DNA from 2 places in the Bacillus sp. UNCCL81 genome. Region 2 is predicted to be linked to the other one. Evidence: a T-box and tRNA genes for the amino acid it is inferred to sense, from the RefSeq annotation. Region 2 holds a T-box; the other holds one or more tRNA genes.
What was found. The T-box of region 2 lies ahead of lysS (lysine--tRNA ligase). A T-box ahead of a tRNA ligase gene usually reads a tRNA of that ligase, here a tRNA-Lys.
Positions count from the first base shown of each region.

Region 1: it encodes a tRNA-Lys, which carries the amino acid that the T-box ahead of lysS (lysine--tRNA ligase) is inferred to sense. The anticodon was not compared.

Region 1 is NZ_FOMF01000016.1:47,743-56,766, reverse strand. It holds gene BM319_RS22530 (GntR family transcriptional regulator) at 1-383, opposite strand, end outside; gene frlD (fructoselysine 6-kinase) at 444-1,226, opposite strand; gene BM319_RS22520 (SIS domain-containing protein) at 1,290-2,303, opposite strand; gene BM319_RS22515 (amino acid permease) at 2,408-3,778, opposite strand; gene BM319_RS22510 (TIM barrel protein) at 3,802-4,623, opposite strand; tRNA gene BM319_RS22505 (tRNA-Leu) at 4,902-4,984, opposite strand; tRNA gene BM319_RS22500 (tRNA-Lys) at 4,998-5,070, opposite strand; tRNA gene BM319_RS22495 (tRNA-Gln) at 5,268-5,342, opposite strand; tRNA gene BM319_RS22490 (tRNA-Gln) at 5,598-5,672, opposite strand; tRNA gene BM319_RS22485 (tRNA-Asp) at 5,986-6,061, opposite strand; tRNA gene BM319_RS22480 (tRNA-Val) at 6,074-6,149, opposite strand; tRNA gene BM319_RS22475 (tRNA-Glu) at 6,159-6,233, opposite strand; tRNA gene BM319_RS22470 (tRNA-Ser) at 6,245-6,335, opposite strand; tRNA gene BM319_RS22465 (tRNA-Asn) at 6,343-6,417, opposite strand; gene BM319_RS22460 (SprT family protein) at 6,497-6,952, opposite strand; gene cmpA (cortex morphogenetic protein CmpA) at 7,254-7,364, shown strand; gene BM319_RS22450 (Tex family protein) at 7,354-9,024, opposite strand, start outside.
Region 2 is NZ_FOMF01000002.1:359,967-368,990, reverse strand. It holds gene spxA (transcriptional regulator SpxA) at 149-544, shown strand; gene BM319_RS01950 (RrF2 family transcriptional regulator) at 646-1,059, shown strand; gene BM319_RS01945 (IDEAL domain-containing protein) at 1,190-1,525, shown strand; gene BM319_RS01940 (SH3 domain-containing protein) at 1,729-2,637, opposite strand; gene BM319_RS01935 (MDR family MFS transporter) at 2,855-4,330, opposite strand; gene BM319_RS01930 (DUF3243 domain-containing protein) at 4,669-4,917, opposite strand; gene BM319_RS01925 (DegV family protein) at 5,073-5,936, opposite strand; gene BM319_RS01920 (DUF6944 family repetitive protein) at 6,114-6,782, opposite strand; T-box leader at 6,890-7,153, shown strand; gene lysS (lysine--tRNA ligase) at 7,230-8,798, shown strand; gene BM319_RS24500 (hypothetical protein) at 8,866-9,018, opposite strand.

The sequences.
Region 1 (9,024 bases), on a different contig from region 2:
ACTCGACTTCCCTCTTCAACTTTAAGATGTTCTGCAACATCCTTTGATGCCGGGATGACTTCACTTCTAAGGATTCGGGAATTTGGAATCATTCCTAGTTGGTGACTAAACTCTGAGAATCCGCTTACAGATAACAGTTCATTATTAAACTTATTTGAAGCTACAAACGTGCCCCTACGTGGTATGCGTGTTAATGTACCATCCTTCACTAATTCCTCAATGGCCTTTCGAATAGTGATTCGACTGACATTATACATTTCACAAAGCTCAGCTTCTGTGGGAATCTGTTGATCTGGTTTATATTTCCCTTGTTGAATATCATTCTGTAGCATTTGCCTAATCTGCATATAGAGAGGTTGTGGGGTTGAAGAATTTAGGTTCATAATTTTCATCCTATCCGTCAATGTTTTTCAACATTATTATACACTGCCGACTAGTTATCGTCACCATGCACCGAAATAGCCAATTGTTTTTGCAGCCGTTTTAGTTCCCAATTCCAAACACTGTTCGATCGAAAAGCCCTGTAAAGTACCATAAATATATCCAGCTATGAAAGAATCTCCTGCTCCCATCGTATCTACAACGTTATCTTCCAATACACCAAATTGATAAAAATGTTTCCCATCGAAAGCTAGAGATCCATTTTCTCCAAGCGTGGCAACGGCAACCTTGGATCCTTGTGTTTTTACATCCTTTAAAAATCCCCTGATAAACTCATCATCCTTTTTATAAGAAAAAAAGGAATAGTCCACATAACAAGGTAGCGTCTTTACTAAATCGTGCTCTAACTGGTCTGAAAAATCAAATGCAGTAAGCAATCCTTTTTGTTTAAAAAGTGGATAATACTCCTCAACATGTCCCCATATACCAGCGTGGACAAGTTGATGGGTTTGAATAAACTCCTGTTCTTCACCAGTTAATGTGAACTGGGCCATTACCCCTTCATCGTAATCTCCAAAATGGCGGTCATTATTAACCAATTCTACATGGGTAACTGCTGTTTTTCCTATCTTTTTAGAAATAAATGATGTATCGACCCCCTTACTTTGAATCGATTTAATCATTTGTTCACCAAAGGAATCACTTCCAACCCAACCTATATACGAAGAGTCTGCCCCAAGCTCTTTTAAGTAGACAGCAACATTTACCGGATTTCCTCCAGGATACACTTTCTCGTTTGCAAGATAGACATCCATACAGTTATCGCCGACTGTAACAATTCTCATCTAATCCCAACCTTCTTTTTAATCTAAGAAACGAGCACTACTATGTAGTGCCCACTAATTTTTTTAATATTCTACTTTACGGTAGTATCTTCTTAGGTCTAATGAGTGATTTCTTTCCCTTTCAAGGTAAACACTAATTCGACTTAAAACTGCCCAGTTAACACTGACAGAAAAGTGTTTTCTAAATTCCTCACTAATACCTAGCAATTCAAAGTCCTTTGTATCAATAACAGTTAATTGATTCGTAATTTTTTCCGCAAACCTTTCTACTCGATCCATCAATGGTCTTGTTTCATCTTCACCTTTCAGTAAAATAACACTAGTATCTTCAACTACTAGCTCAAGCGTACCATGGAAAAACTCCGCTGCATGGATGGATTTTGTGTGAATCCATTGCATTTCCTCCAAAATGCACATTGCATATGAATAAGTGTTACCCCATAAGTTACCTGAACCCACCATCATATGATAATCTGTATCCTTATGTTTAATAGCAAATTCCTCAGCCTTATTATCAAAGTCTTTTACAGCAGCTAAAATAGCTTGTGGCAACAAGGAAACTTCTTTTGTGAACTGTTCATATTGCTGAAATTCATTGTTATTATACATGAAGCGAAATACTACGATGTACAACAGCATAAAGAATGTATCAAACGAATGTTTTTCCGAGCCGGTTGTAATACAGTAATCTACTACTTGCGTTAATGGAGTATTTGGTTCCGCTACTAAAGCAATTGTAGTAGCCCCTCTTTCTTTACAAAACTCTGCCGCCGCTACAGTTTCTTGTGTTGTCCCTGAAACTGAGGTGAAAATACATACGGAATCCTTTGAAAAGTGCTTATTGTTCATGACCATAAACTCGGCTGCGATTTCGGCATGTACATTGATTGTAGAGTTTGATTCTAAAATATATTTATAAGGATACATCATTGCAATCGTTCCGCCAGCACCAATCAGGAAAAGATTGCTGTAACCTTTTTGACAGATTGAATCTACGATATCCTCAATTTTACTTCTAAATGCAAGTCCTTCTTTTTCTACAAGTTTTAAAAATAACGCTTCATCAAATTTTAACATGGTTAGATCCCCCTAAAACATATTTGTTATGCCTTGTATTATAATTAAATATAACAAATAAAGCAATTGCTTTTTCAAAAAATTAAGAAGCTAGCAAAAGTTCACTAGCTTCCTGAGATAATTGAATTCTTCTTTGTTACTAGATTACCGTCATTTTTCTTATTCGGACCGTACCGTTTTTCCCAGTAAAAGTAAACAGGTAGTCCGGTAGCGATGACAATGAATGCTGCTACCATCCCTTGCCATGGAGCCCAAGTAAACGTACCCCAAGCAAGCCAAGAAGCTCCAAGAATTGCTAAAATCGTCGTTAGTCTCCACATTGGCATCCTGTAAATCGGGTTATAGTCCTCACGCTTACGGCATTTATAAACTGCTACAAAATCCAAAATATTAATCACTAATTGAATTAATGTAAAATAGCCTAGTAAAGTCGTTAAATTAGTTGCAAAAACTAGAATACATGCATAGGTAACTTGAACAATAATTGAAAAACTTGGAGTTTCATACTTTGGATGGACACGACCAAAACGCTGGAAAAACAGCCCGTCCTTCGCCATCGCGTATTCTAACCTAGGCTGAAACATGATACATGAACTTAGTGAGCCTAAAATAACGATAATTGCAGTAATCGCAACAAACGAAGAAGCAATATGAGATAGGCCTGGTATATACTTAACCGCATCAGAAACAGCTGCACTAGAACTCATCAATTTACTAAAAGGCATTAACCCAATTACACAGACTGCAAGCAAAGTATACAAAATTAATACAATAAAGACAGAACTAATCAAGGCACGAGGTAGCGTTTTTCCGGGATTTTTAAATTCACCTGCCATAAAACAAATAGCGGCCATACCGGTATAAGCCCATGTTGTAGCAGAGACACCACCGATTAGACTTGTTTTTACCACTTCTCCATGAGCCGTATAGGAGAAGTTCCCCGGGTGCATATACATTAAACCTAGAACAATAACGATAATGAACGGAATGATTTTCACAGCGGTAATAATTACTTGAAAAAGCCCGCCCTCTTTTACACTTCGATAATGAATTGAAGTAATTATTAAAATTATCGCAACCCCTAACAACTTGCCAGCAACTCCAGAGAAAAACGGGAAAAAGCTTGCCAAGTATGAAACGACTGCTAGAGCCATAATTGAAATTGAAGGTGGATCAAGCGCCCAAAATGTTGCCCATCCATATAAAAAGGCTAAAGGTCTCCAGCCTGCTTTATTCAAATAGACGTAACCGCTTCCATTTTCAGGATAAGCAGTCGACAACTCAGCAAGAACCATCACTTGCGGAATAGCAATAATACCACCAATAATCCAAGCTAAAATAGAAATAGAAGGGGTTCCCGCTGCTTTTGCTACATCACCAGACGAGACAAAGATACCTGATCCTACAGTCGTACCAACAGCAATTGCTAATGCCGACCAAAATCCGAGCTTTCTTGTAAGCGTAGTATTACTCATAAAGGCTCCTCCAAATTTTTAGATTATACAATTCCTAATTCATTTAGTTTAACTAAGGATTTTTTAACAGCATCTAGTGGATTTTGATAGTAAGTTGACCCCATTATTTCAAGAGTGAATGCCCCATCGTATTGGTGCTTTTGCACGCTTTTCACATATTCCCTCCAATGTAAATTACCATCATCTAAAGCAAGATGAGAATCTGTCTTGCTATCACCATCTATTAAATGGAAATGACATAACTCAGGAAGCAATAAGAAAAAATCATCTGGTGTTTCACCCGCCAAGTTCATAGCAACGGTATCAATCATCCCTTTTAAGGAAGGGAATTTTATTTCATCAACCATTCTCTTTAATCCCTGTGTATTAATAATTAAATTAGATTCAAATCTTGTTAAAGGTTCTAGTGCAAGTGTGATCCCCTCGTGCTCTGCCACCTTTGTAATTTGATATATTGATTCACTTACATATTTCCATGATTCTTCTTTTGTTAGGGAGAAATCGCCAATCCCTGAAGTAATTAGCATCTTATCAGTATCCAACTCCACCGCAGAGTGAATATTTTCAATAAAATAATCAATACTCTTTTTTCGCCAATTTGAATCTGAAGCAGCAAGGTTGTATGGATAAATGCATTGTTCTGGAGTATAGCAGACTATTTCCATACTTCTAGCCTTAATTTCTTTCTTTATCTCTCTCAAATTGCAAAGCAAGTTTCTATAAACATAGAGGTGAGGTTCACCAGCCCATAATTCAATGCTACTGATGCCTAATTGGTCCATACAATCAAAAAAATATTGGATAGGATAATGCTTGAATGTAATATTCATCCCTGCTACTTTCATTAATTACCTCCTTTCTTTCAAAGTTGTTTTATTTGTTATGCTTTGTATTATAATCAAGAATAACATAAAATACAATAAATTTTAAAAATTTTTAATATTCATTTTTAAAACCTACAAAGTCCAGATTCCAATCAAACAATGATTTTAAGAAACGGTTTACCAATACTTCTAAAGTTTAGTACCTTACTTCAACTTAACCTATAAAATTCAAACAATTTTTAAACACAAAAAAGGCCTCTACATTACGTAGAAGCCTTATTACTTATTATATAATTTGATGCGGCCGAGAGGACTTGAACCTCCACGGAGAAACCTCCACTAGGCCCTCAACCTAGCGCGTCTGCCATTCCGCCACGACCGCGAATAAACAAAAGTGAGCCATGAAGGATTCGAACCTTCGACCCTCTGATTAAAAGTCAGATGCTCTACCTACTGAGCTAATGGCTCGTAATAACAAAGTTTATAAAATATAGCCTGTTTCTAAAAGACGTTCTTGCCCCAGAGAGCAATTACACTTTCATAATATAAGATATTACAATTATAACTAAAAACCATATATTTTTAAACCAACTTACTGTTTACACGATCGCGTCTAAGATAAAAGCCAATCCCCTTACCTTAAACATATTTATAAAAAACTAAAATGGCTGGGCTACCTGGATTCGAACCAGGGCATGACGGAATCAAAATCCGTTGCCTTACCGCTTGGCTATAGCCCATTGATTTAACTGCATGCTCTACTTCCACGAGTATGCTACATGAACCTGCACCGCAGGATTTTTTTATGTTGTATTGTTTTAACCCCTCGAATCTACTCCTCAAGATAAAAACAATCCGACATTTCGGTATACATCTTTTTATAGAATACGAGTAATCTTCATGAGCTTTTACCTCTTGAATCAACCTCTCAAGATAAAAAACAATCCGACATCCTAAAAAAATACAAATATACTCTATCTTACAAAAAAACAAAATGGCTGGGCTACCTGGATTCGAACCAGGGCATGACGGAATCAAAATCCGTTGCCTTACCGCTTGGCTATAGCCCATTGATTTAGCATCATGAACTAACTCCCTCGAATTAACTACATGAACCCACACCGCAGGATTTTTTTTATGTTGTAATGCCTCTACCTCTCGAATAATCTCCTCAAGATAAAAACAATCCGACATTTCGACACTCATCTTTATAAAAGATACGAATATCCTACATGAACCCACACCGTAGAATTTGTATTGCTTCTACCTCTCGAATTACTCCTCAAGATAAAAAACAATCCGACATTCAATCCAACTCCAACCATCCACTCTTACTAATTTTCTCCAAATAAAGAAAAAAATACTACAATTTGTAGTAATTAGTGGCGGTCCCGACCGGGATCGAACCGGCGATCTCCTGCGTGACAGGCAGGCATGTTAACCGCTACACCACGGGACCATATGAAGTTAATGGTGGAGGATGACGGGCTCGAACCGCCGACCCCCTGCTTGTAAGGCAGGTGCTCTCCCAGCTGAGCTAATCCTCCAGGATAAAATGGTGACCCGTACGGGACTCGAACCCGTGTTACCGCCGTGAAAGGGCGGTGTCTTAACCGCTTGACCAACGGGCCAAAAAAAAATATGGCAGAGAAGAAGGGATTCGAACCCTCGCACCGCGTAAACGATCTACACCCTTAGCAGGGGCGCCCCTTGAGCCACTTGGGTACTTCTCTATAATAATGGCTCCGCAGGTAGGGTTCGAACCTACGACCACTCGGTTAACAGCCGAGTGCTCTACCACTGAGCTACTGCGGAAAAATACTAATCTTTTCATCAGGTGCTGAAACATGATGACAAGTATTAATATAAACTAAATGCATATTAGATGTCAACACTATTTATATAGTTTTAATGGACTTTTGCATAATCCACATACATAGCGGTTTATGTCCACTTTTCTTTTTCTTAAGAAAGCTTGCCCACACCCTGAACATCTATATTTATACTTATATGAATGCGTTCTTTTTTTTATTGAATTTAGTGGTTTGCAATACCTAGGAGCACCTACCTTTTTTAATAGCTCTTTAAAATCTCTATCTTCGTGTTTATAGCCTTTCTTCATAATATGAAGATGATAATGACAGAGCTCGTGTAATATGATCCCTTTTAACTCTTCAATTCCGTGTTCTTCATAATAAAACTTATTTAATTCGATATTGCTTGTTTTTAATAAATACCTACCACCAGTTGTCCTCAATCTAGTATTAAAAGAAGCTTGGTGGAGAAATGGTCGATCGAAATAAGTGATTGATAGTTCTTCAACCAGTTTTTGTATCTCCTCATTATCCATTTATGAATCTCCATCCTTTTTTTCTCTTTATTCTAACTGAACAACTCACAAATTCTTGGGTATGCGCATACATTAAACTTACAAATGAGAATTTCAAAAGATCTTATTAGTACGATTTATGCTAAATGGGCTGCTCTTAGTAAATCTCTCTACAACGGCGTAATTTTTACTATCAAAATGAACAATACAGTTATCCTTTTTATACAATGTATCGGAAGGTTACCCCTCACTCATTTATTTCATCGCCCATCCTCAAAAAAGATGGGCGAAGATTTTTAAGTTGGAGGTTTTCATCATGGTAATGCCTAGTTGGCTTAAAACTCAAATTCAAAAAGCATTTTATGAAAAAAACCGTTATCAAATTAAATTATTGAATCAATGTTGGTTTTATTATCAAAAAATTAAGCTTTGACGATTTCTTTCGATTCAATTGGTAGCATAGATAAACCTACTCTTTGTTTCTTTTGGTCTACTTCAGCAATCCATACTTTTACTACTTGACCTACCGATACAACATCAAGTGGGTGCTTAATAAATTTACTACTCATTCTAGAAATATGAACAAGGCCATCGTTCTTTAATCCAATATCAACAAACGCACCAAAATCGACTACGTTTCTTACTGTTCCTTCAAGTTCCATCCCTATTTTTAGGTCTTCAATTTGAAGAACATCTTGGCGAAGGATTGGTGCTGCTAATTCATCTCGTAAATCTCTTTCAGGTTGCATTAATGATGCAAAAATATCTTTTAACGTAATTTCACCAATATCTAGTTGCTCTGATACTTCTTTTAAATTAATCGTTTTTAACTGTTCTTTCAATTCATTTGAACCAATTTGACTCGTTGAGAAATTTAATTGCTTTAATAATTTTTTTACTTGTATGTAACTCTCCGGGTGAATACTTGTACGGTCTAATGGCTCATCTCCTTCAAGAACACGTAAAAATCCAATACATTGCTCATATGTTTTAGCGCCTAATCTCGGTATTGTTTTAAGCTCTTTTCGGTTTGTAATTTTTCCTTTTTCATCACGATAATTAACAATATTTTTCGCTACTGTTTTAGACAAGCCCGATACGTATTGAAGTAATGAAACTGATGCTGTATTTACATTTACACCAACTTGGTTAACAGAAGTTTCAACGACAAATGATAATGATTCATTTAAGCTCTTTTGAGACACATCGTGTTGATATAATCCTACCCCAACAGATTTCGGATCAATTTTAACTAGTTCTGCTAATGGATCTTGTAGTCTTCTAGCAATTGATACAGCGCTTCGTTCCTCAACTTGGAAATCTGGGAACTCTTCTCTTGCTAGCTCAGATGCTGAATAAACACTTGCGCCAGCTTCATTTACGATTACATAGTAAGTATTATTTTTCATTTCTTTTAAAATACCAGATATAAACAGCTCTGTTTCTCTCGAAGCCGTACCATTTCCAATTGCGATCATTTCTATTTTATATTTGATAAGAATATCTTTAATTTTTGCAATTGCTTGTTCTCGTTTATTTCTTTGAACCTCTTCCCTTTCTCCTCTGAAAGGATGAGGGTAAATCACATCTATTTTGAGTACTTTGCCCGTCTCATCTACTACTGCTAGTTTACAACCTGTACGAAATGCAGGGTCTACTCCTAGAACGATTTTCCCTTTTAATGGTGGTTGTAGTAATAATGAACGCAAGTTTTCTGAGAAAATATTAATCGCGTGTGAATCAGCTTTTTCAGATAATTCTTTACGAATCTCTCTTTCAATTGAAGGCTGAATTAATCTTTTATATGCATCTTCAACGACTTCCATTAAGATTGGTCGTACAAAAGTATCCTTTGTAATAACTCTTTTTTCTAAGTATAAAATAATCTCATCAAAAGGAGATTGAATTGCAACCTTTAAAATATCTTCTTTTTCAGCACGATTCATGGCTAATATTCTATGTGGAACAATCTTTGAAATTGGTTCAGAGTACTCGTAATACATTTCATATACTTTTTTCTCGTCTTTTTCGGAGTCTTTTACCGTACTATCAATCGTTCCCTTTTTGAAAGTGACTTCACGAATCCACTTGCG
Region 2 (9,024 bases):
TTTAACTGTAAACAATAAAATTACAGTATACTCATATCAATTGAGTAAGAAAAAACCTAATTTGTTTTATTCGATAGTACATTTTTAACTATTTTTTTATTTCAACTGTAATTTTTTTTATTACATTTTATAAGGAGTGTGTAATAGAATGGTGAATCTATATGTAACACCAAGTTGTACATCCTGTCGTAAAGCAAAAGCTTGGCTAGATGAACATGATATTGAATATAGTGTGAAAAATATTATGAATGAATCACTTACACTTGAGGAGATTAAATCGATTCTTCGCATGACAGAAACTGGTACTGAAGAAATTATTTCAAATAAATCAAAAACGTTTCAAGAATTAAATATAAATATTGAATCGCTGCCACTTAATGAATTATATAATTTAATCATAAATAATCCAAAAATGTTGCGCATGCCAATAATCCTAGATGAAAAGAGATTGCAGGTTGGTTATAATGAAGATGAAATTCGTAGTTTTCTTCCGCGTAAACTACGAACATTCTCATACATTAAGTCACAAAAAGTAGCTAATTAATATTTTATTATTTAAACTGTCAGTTCGCTAACACATTTTATTACCGAACTAAATGTAAACACGAAAAATAGAAAGAAATTAACGATTTTAGGAGGCAGACCATGAATAGTGACTTCACTCTTGCCATTCATAGTTTAACGTATCTTGTGCTGCAGCCGGATCGGATGTCTACTAGTGATGCAATATCAGAGAGTGCCTGTGTCCATCCAGTTCGAATTCGAAAAGTGCTTAGTTTGTTAAAAAAGCATGGATTTATAAAATCGAAGGAAGGATCGGGCGGTGGATTTATTTTCGCGGTAGATTTAAAAGAAGTTAATCTATGGGACATTTATCTAATCACCTCTGAGGGGGCACTGCAACCTAAGTGCCCTGAATCAAATGATAAGTGTGTTGTTGGGGCAAATATGCAAAATGTTCTTTTTACTATTTTCTTAGGTGCAGAAAAACATCTTGGGGGATATTTAAAGCAATACACTATTGGGGACATAGTCGATCATATCAAAAGTGATAAGTGAGCAGCTAAATAAAAAGAAGGCTCTGCCTTCTTTTATCCAAAGTGTAATAAAAATAATTACAGTTCGTTTTAAGGGCTGTAATGATCACTAGTTTTTTAACTAGTAACTCTAAATAAGAAGGTGGAAAAAAATGAATTTAAATAATGATTCTATTTTAAAAATAGGTGACTGGGTTAAAGGTATATCATTGCATGGAGAATTAGTAATAGGTTATGTTGATTCACTTACTATTCTTGATGAAGTAGTAAAGGTAAATGTCATAACTTCAGATAATAAAACGACTGTTGGAAAGACCATTCAAATGCTAAATAGAAACGTAAAGAAAATGCCTGATTCGAAAGTGACAAACAAAGAACAGATTCACTTTCTAATTGACTTGGCCCTCTCAACGGGAGATGAGGATTGGTTTAATGAGCTATCTTCACAATTAAACTCAATGAGGCAACTTGTTAATAGCGTAAAATAAAGCTTATAAAACAGTAGTAATAAAAGTTCCTAAAGGTTGTCTATTTAGACAGCCTTTTTTAGTTCAAAAATCCTTTCAGATACCCTCCTTCTCTCGAACGATAAACAAGACGGTCCTCTTTAAAATTAATCATCATGACTCCTGCGAGTAAAGTTTGAAACGTAAAAAAACTGATCAAATCATTGACCAGTTTCAGGATCATATTAATATTGCGTTAATTTATTCAATGGTGTTTGAATAATTAGTGGTTTTTTTGCCGGATCTAACCATTTTAAAATGGATACTACATTTGTTTTAGATGTAGCTGTACAGCCTGCCGTATACCCTGAAGTACCAGCTACGTGAAAAAAGATTGCACTACCTTTTCCTGGGGTTCTCGCAGTATTGTAGTTAATAACAAAACCATAATCATATTGAGAAATATTCATCTTTTCGGCCGTTTTCCATCTACCGTTATTTTCTGATGCCAATTGCCAAGTATTATATAATTTACTATTTGAATCATCTACATATACATCATTTGAAGTAATTTTACGGTATGTCATTTTTGTACCTGGATTTGAATATCTACCGAATGCTGTTGTAATTGTATATTTCCCTTCAGGTGTTTCATAATCACCCTCATGCTTACTACTAATCATGCCGTTTTTCCCGATTACACCTGAATATGTATGTAATTTTTTCCAACTAGTACCGCTTTTTTCAAATGTTTCAATTAATGCATTTCTTGTACTTTCATTTGCAGCTGACACAATGATTAATTGCTTTGAAGTACCTAAAGTTTTCATTTTATTTACGGTTGTGGCAGAAACTGTCGTTGGGGCTTTTTTAATATATTTACTTGAAACCCATCCAGTTTTTGTTCCACTTGTTATTTTATACCAAGATCCACTTGTGCTTGTTATCGTAACTTTCGCACCCTTTTTAAGTGTGCTAATTACTTTATAACTAGTACTAGGACCGCTTCTTACATTTAAAACTGATGCAGTTACTGTACCGCTTATCGTAGCAGCTTCCACGGTCTTAATTGAACTCGGAGTACTATTTCCATAGAATAAACCTCCAGTTAAAATTGATAGTGCTAAAGTTGTTTTGCAAATACTTTTAATCATTAAATCAGCTCCATTGTAAAGTAAATCGATATTCGAGCTTTAATTATACATAACTAACCTTACATAATAAGGACATTTTTATTACAATTCAATTAGTTTTATAACAGTTCTCTTAAAATTGTAGAAATTATAAAAATTCTTTCGATACTATTTAAATTATAATCAAAAATGACAAAAAAAGAAGCCAATTTTTTAATATTGGCTTCTTTTATATATATTAATGTCCTACCATCATTGAAGATTTTGACTCGTCAAGATCTGCTTTTGCCGCATCTGTATCTTGCACTTTTGGTTTACGTAAAATAATTGCTAATAACGCTCCTACTAATGCGATACCTGCTGCTAGTAAGAATGTATCACCAAATGCTGAAATCATTGCATTTAGTGGATTCGTTGTTTTTGTCATATAATCCTTTGTACTAGAAGTTAAAAATCCAGCCATACCTGCTACTGCAAATGATACCATTACTTGCTGAGCTGCTGCAGTTAAAGGCGTTACACGACTTACTAAATGTCTTGGTGCAGATTGTAATACGTGTGTATTAATTGGCATCATTGATAATCCCATTCCAGCACCCATCATAGCAAGTGTTAACATAATAAATGTATTTGATGAGTCCACTGAAATTTTAGAGAAAATGAATAGTGCAGATGTGATAATTGTTAAACCAACTAACGCCATCGGTCTAGCACCAACTTTATCATACATTTTACCACCAATTGGCATCATTAAAGCAGATGCTAAAGCTTGAGGTAACATAATTAAGCCCGTTTCAAATGCCCCATATTGTTTAACTGTTTGTAAAAATAATGGAACAATTAAGAAAGAACCGAATAAAGCAATTTGCATAATCCACGTAATTAAAATACTTCTAACAAAATCAGACGATTTAAATACACGTAATTCAAGTAAAGGTTGTTTTAGGCGAAGCTCAACAAAGATAAATAGTAATAAAGCAACTCCACCAACAATTAAACCTGTTAATGTTCCTTTTGATGTCCAACTTGTTGAACTTTGACTAACTCCGTATGCTAACATTGAAAAAGCGATTGGAGCAATGATGATTCCTAATCCGTCTAAAGCAGGTACTGATTTAGATTCAAAATTAGGTAAGAATTTAGCTCCAATTATTAAAGCGATAATACCGATTGGTAAATTAATTAGGAAAATCCAATGCCAAGTAGAATACTCTACGAACCATCCTGAGATAACCGGACCTAAAGCAGGTGCAAGTAACATCGGTATTCCAAGCATCCCCATAATTGAACCGATCTTTTCTGGAGGAGCTAATCTAAAGATAATTGCCATACCGATTGGAGCAACCATTCCTCCACCGATTCCTTGTATTACTCGAAATAAAATTAACTGTTCAGGTGTTTGTGCTACAGAACAAAGAACTGAACCGATTGTAAAAAACAAAATCGTAAATAAGAAAATTTTCTTAGCTCCAAAACGATCACACATCCAGCCTGCAAGTGGTATAACAGCTGATAATGCCAATGTATATCCAGTAATCGTCCACTGCATTTTTGTTAAATCAGATTTAAAATATTCGGTAATTCCAGGTAATGCTACATTTACTACCGTACTATCTAAAATAACCATGATCATCCCTACGATTACAGCCATCATTGGACCAATAATCGTTTTTACGCTAAACGGCGTGTCAGCCGAGTTTTGCTGATTATTCATATATTATCCCCATTTCTTCTCTTTTTTTGTAAAGCTGTATTGAAATTCGTTCAAATTTTCTATTCTATTTATAAGTGCAAAAAAACATTTTATGATAAAAGCGAAATTTGAACAGAAAGTCTATCATACAAAAAAACAATTAAAATGTAAATAGTAATTGTCCTTAATCCGAAAACAGTACTCACAATAAGTACAGTATAAATTAATCAAATGTCCATTTCAAGTTTAATTTTTAATTATTTTTGTTGATTCTTTGTTAACATACATTGTTGCTTACAAATAAAAAATAGCCCTTATGATTCTATTCACTGGGCTATTTTTTAATCACATTATTTTAATTATTTATTTTTAACATACTTCATCATTAGAGCAGCAATTGTATGTTGCTCTTGTTCATCTGCAACATTCCAGAGGTCTTTTAAAATTTGTTCTTCTGCATTTTTTGGTTCTACTTCATTTGCTAAGTAATTTCCTAAGCGATATGCCATTTCATTAATAGCACCTTCACCTACACCTTTTTCACCTGTTGCTTCTAATCGATCACCTAAAAAATCTTTCCATTGATCCCAGTTATCTAAAATTGACATCGTTTTTCACCTCATAATAATAGTAGTTGAAGATTACATAAATACTATTTACTTTTTTTGAAGAAATTATGTATGAATTAATATCCAGGTGACATTATCAGAAAATTAAAATAAAAAAGCTAATTAATTTTGCATAATTAGCTCTTTTTATCATATTATTTTTTATTTTCGTTCATAAAAAATATTGCTAAAGTACCAGGTCCTGCATGAGCACCTATAGCAGAACCGATTGAATTAATGACAAACTCCTTACATCCAAATGTCTCTGCCATCGCATTTTTAATTTCAATTGCTTTGTCTAAATCGTCACCGTGAGAAATACCAATTAATTGAGTTGATAAATTTGTCCCTCGGGATTCCATAATTTCGAGAATTCTTTTTATCAATTTTTTTGAACCTCTAATTTTTTCAAGTGGAATTAACTTTCCATCTTCAACATGTAAGATCGGTTTAATATTTAATAAATTACCTACAAAACCAGCCACTTTACTTAAGCGACCTCCACGTACCAAATATTGTAGGTCATCAACTGTAAAGATATGTTCAATATGACCGATGCTATGTTTTATATTATTAATAACCTCTTCTTTTGTAGCTCCGTTCATTGCAAGCTTTGCAGCATTAACAGCAATTAGCCCTTGTCCGATTGATGCACTTTTTGTATCAAATATCTCTAAATTAAAATCAGGAAGTTCCTCGTCAAACTCATTTTTTACCATTACTGCTGATTGATATGTACCTGAAAGTTCAGAAGAAAACGCAATATAAATACATGGTGTATTTTCTTTTGCATATTTAGCGAAGGTATTATAAATATACTCATATGACGGAAGAGACGTTTTAAATACCTTTCCATTACGCATTTCATTGAATAAAGTCTTTGAATCCAAAGTTAAACCATCAAAATATTCTTTTTCATCTTCTGAATAAACTCGTAGTGGAATGACATCAATATTATATTGTTCAATGATCTCCTTTGGTAAATCAGCCGCACTATCCGTAATTATTTTTAAATTCATCTAATCATACCTCTGTTTCAAAAAATTGGTTTATTCTATTTAAACCGATAAATTCTATTTTCTCACAAAATGCTTTTACAGAAAAATAAAATGTTTTAATATAATTTTAATAATAATATTTGCTATTAACGAATAGATACCTTCTTTTTTTCGTATTCTTCACAAAAAATTATTATTTTACCATTCGAACTGTTTATTTGGATAATAACCATATCGATAGTCTAACTGTTCTTTTTCATATTCGCTTCTTTTATTGCGAAGTGCATAAATTATTAAAATGGCTCCAAACACTTGAACCCAACTACCGACAAGTAATAAATCATCTCCTAAAATAATTTTATCACGTAGTAATGCAGCATTACCAATACCATCAATTAAAGCACCTAAACCGATTAATTGATTTCCATAAGCCTCAATTTTATCTAGTTGCGTCCCCTCGATCAGTGCTCCAGTTGTTTCTATTTGAGCACCTATTGATTGAATGACGCTTCCAAGTGCATTTAATTTGTGACCTTCCCTTTCCAAACCTTCAATTTCTAAATTTGTTGCAAATGTATTTGTACCGTTTCCGATTGCTTGAATCCAAGCACCAATCATCATTGTTAGTTCAAATTCTTTTTCTTTTTCATTATCATTTTCATTTTTTACTCTCTTATATAATTTTTCTCTTCCAATTGCTTGTATGGAGTTGCCAAATGCTTCAATTGCATTCCCTTTAGCGAATAAACTTCTTCCAAAGTTTTCACTTACGATTTTTTTACTTGATACACCAACAGCAGCCGTTGATGTACCTAATAATAAAAAATACGCACCGATTAGAGGTAAATCATCAACTAAATCCCTCAATTTGGCACCTCCATTCAAACAGTAATTAAATTAGTTTATTCAACTTTAAATTTAATTGACAATTAATATTGTTTTGATTAATATAATAACAATTAATATTTCGACATTTAAAAGCTATGAAGAGAAAAGTAGTAAAGATAAAATTATTTACAGAGAGCTCCTGGTTGCTGAAAAAGGAGTAATAATAAACTTTATGAAAAAAGACTTGGAGCTTCGTATGGAACTAAAGTTCACTTTAGGGATGGTACGCCGGGTTCTCCCGTTATAGAGATAGGGTATAAGCATTCGTGCCGTACCTAAATAAGGTTGGTATGGTAACATAACAATAAACTGGGGTGGTACCACGAAGTTAACAAACTCTCGTCCTCAAGATGATAAATCTTGGGGGTGGGAGTTTTTTTATTTTCAATTAGAAGGTTAAATACAAATAATTTTTGAGGTGAAAACATGCATTGGGCATATAAAATCGCAAATGAATTAATAGAAAAATATCCAAATAAAGAAACTTATGTTTGTGCATCTGGCATAAGCCCATCAGGGTCGGTTCATATCGGAAATTTTCGTGAGATCATTACAACTTATTTTGTTGTGAAAGCTTTAAATAATTTAGGTAAGAAAACAAGATTTATCTTTTCTTGGGATGATTTTGATCGATTTAGGAAGGTCCCTAATAATCTTGATCCAACATATCATGATTTTATAGGGAAAGCTTATTCAAATATCCCTGACCCATCTGGCTCTCACTCAACATTCGCTGAACACTTTGAAAAGGAATTTGAAAATTCCTTATCTGAACTAGGAATTGAGGTTGAGTTTATCTATCAAAGTAAAGAATACAAATCCGGTAGATACAATGTTGACATTATACATGCTATTGAAAAAAGAAAAGAAATTTATGATATTTTAATGAAGTTCAAAACAAGTGTACCAAATGAACAAGAACGAAATAATTTTTACCCAATTACGCTGTACTGTGAAAATTGCGAAAAAGATGATTCTTCAATTACAAAATATAATGATGAGAGCAAAGTTCTTGAGTATACATGTCGTTGTGGATTTTCGAATCAATTATCTGTAGAAGTTGCAAACAATATTAAATTAAACTGGAAAATTGATTGGGCTATGAGGTGGATGAAAGAAGACGTTGTATTTGAACCTGGTGGAAGAGATCATTCATCTGAAACCGGTAGTTACAATGTTTCAAAAGAAATTGCCAAAGCCATATTTGACTATGATGCACCTCATTATACACCTTATGAGTTTATTGGAATAAAAGGACAAAATCAAAAAATGTCTAGCTCTTCTGGTAATTTAATAACTCCAGGTGAGTTATTGCAAGTCTATTTACCCGAAGTGATTCTCTTTATGTTTGCTAAATATAAACCAATAGCAGCATTTAATATTGGTCTAGATGAAGATGTGATTAAAAATTATTCAGAATTTGAACGCTATCAATCAAATTATATTGATCACTCTTTACACGATTTAGATATTTGCCAATCGGTCGAATTTGCACATATCGGGAAAATTGATAAAAAATATCCAAAGTTTAATCATATTGCTAGTATCCTACCTCTCGTTAATTACAATGTAGATCTATTAAAAAACATAATGGCTAATAATGAAGAAACTTACTCATCAATTGAAATAGAGAAAATTAGTCATAAGGCTGAATATTGGATTAAAAAATACAATCCACATAAAAATATAATGATAAATGAAAAGCAAGCTATTGAATTTTATAACTCTTTATCTGAAGAACAGCAATTTTGGTTAAAAAATTTATGTGACTATCTATTAAATAACGAGCCCCAAGATCAAACTGAATTAATGAAAGAATTATATTCGATTTGTTATCATGACGATAAAAAAATCATGAAAGCAAATCAAAAAACTTTTTTCAAAATGATCTATCAGCTTGTTTTAAATAGAACAAGTGGGCCACCAATACCATTGTTGTTTCAAGTAGTGAATAAAAATCAGCTAATCAATTTATTAAACTTAAACGAAAGTTAAAATGAGGTAATTAAAATAAAAATGGACTCAGATTTATAAAATCCGAGTCCCATTTCTTTATCAATTTTTATTGAATACGATTTTTAAATGCTTCTTCTGTCACAATATAATCTTCTTCTCGATCTTCATGTTTACGGTCTTCTGGTGCAACTAGTGATCCTTTTGGATGTGTAGGTTCATGACCTTTTTTCTTATGATTAAAGCTTTTACCTCTTGCCATTATAAA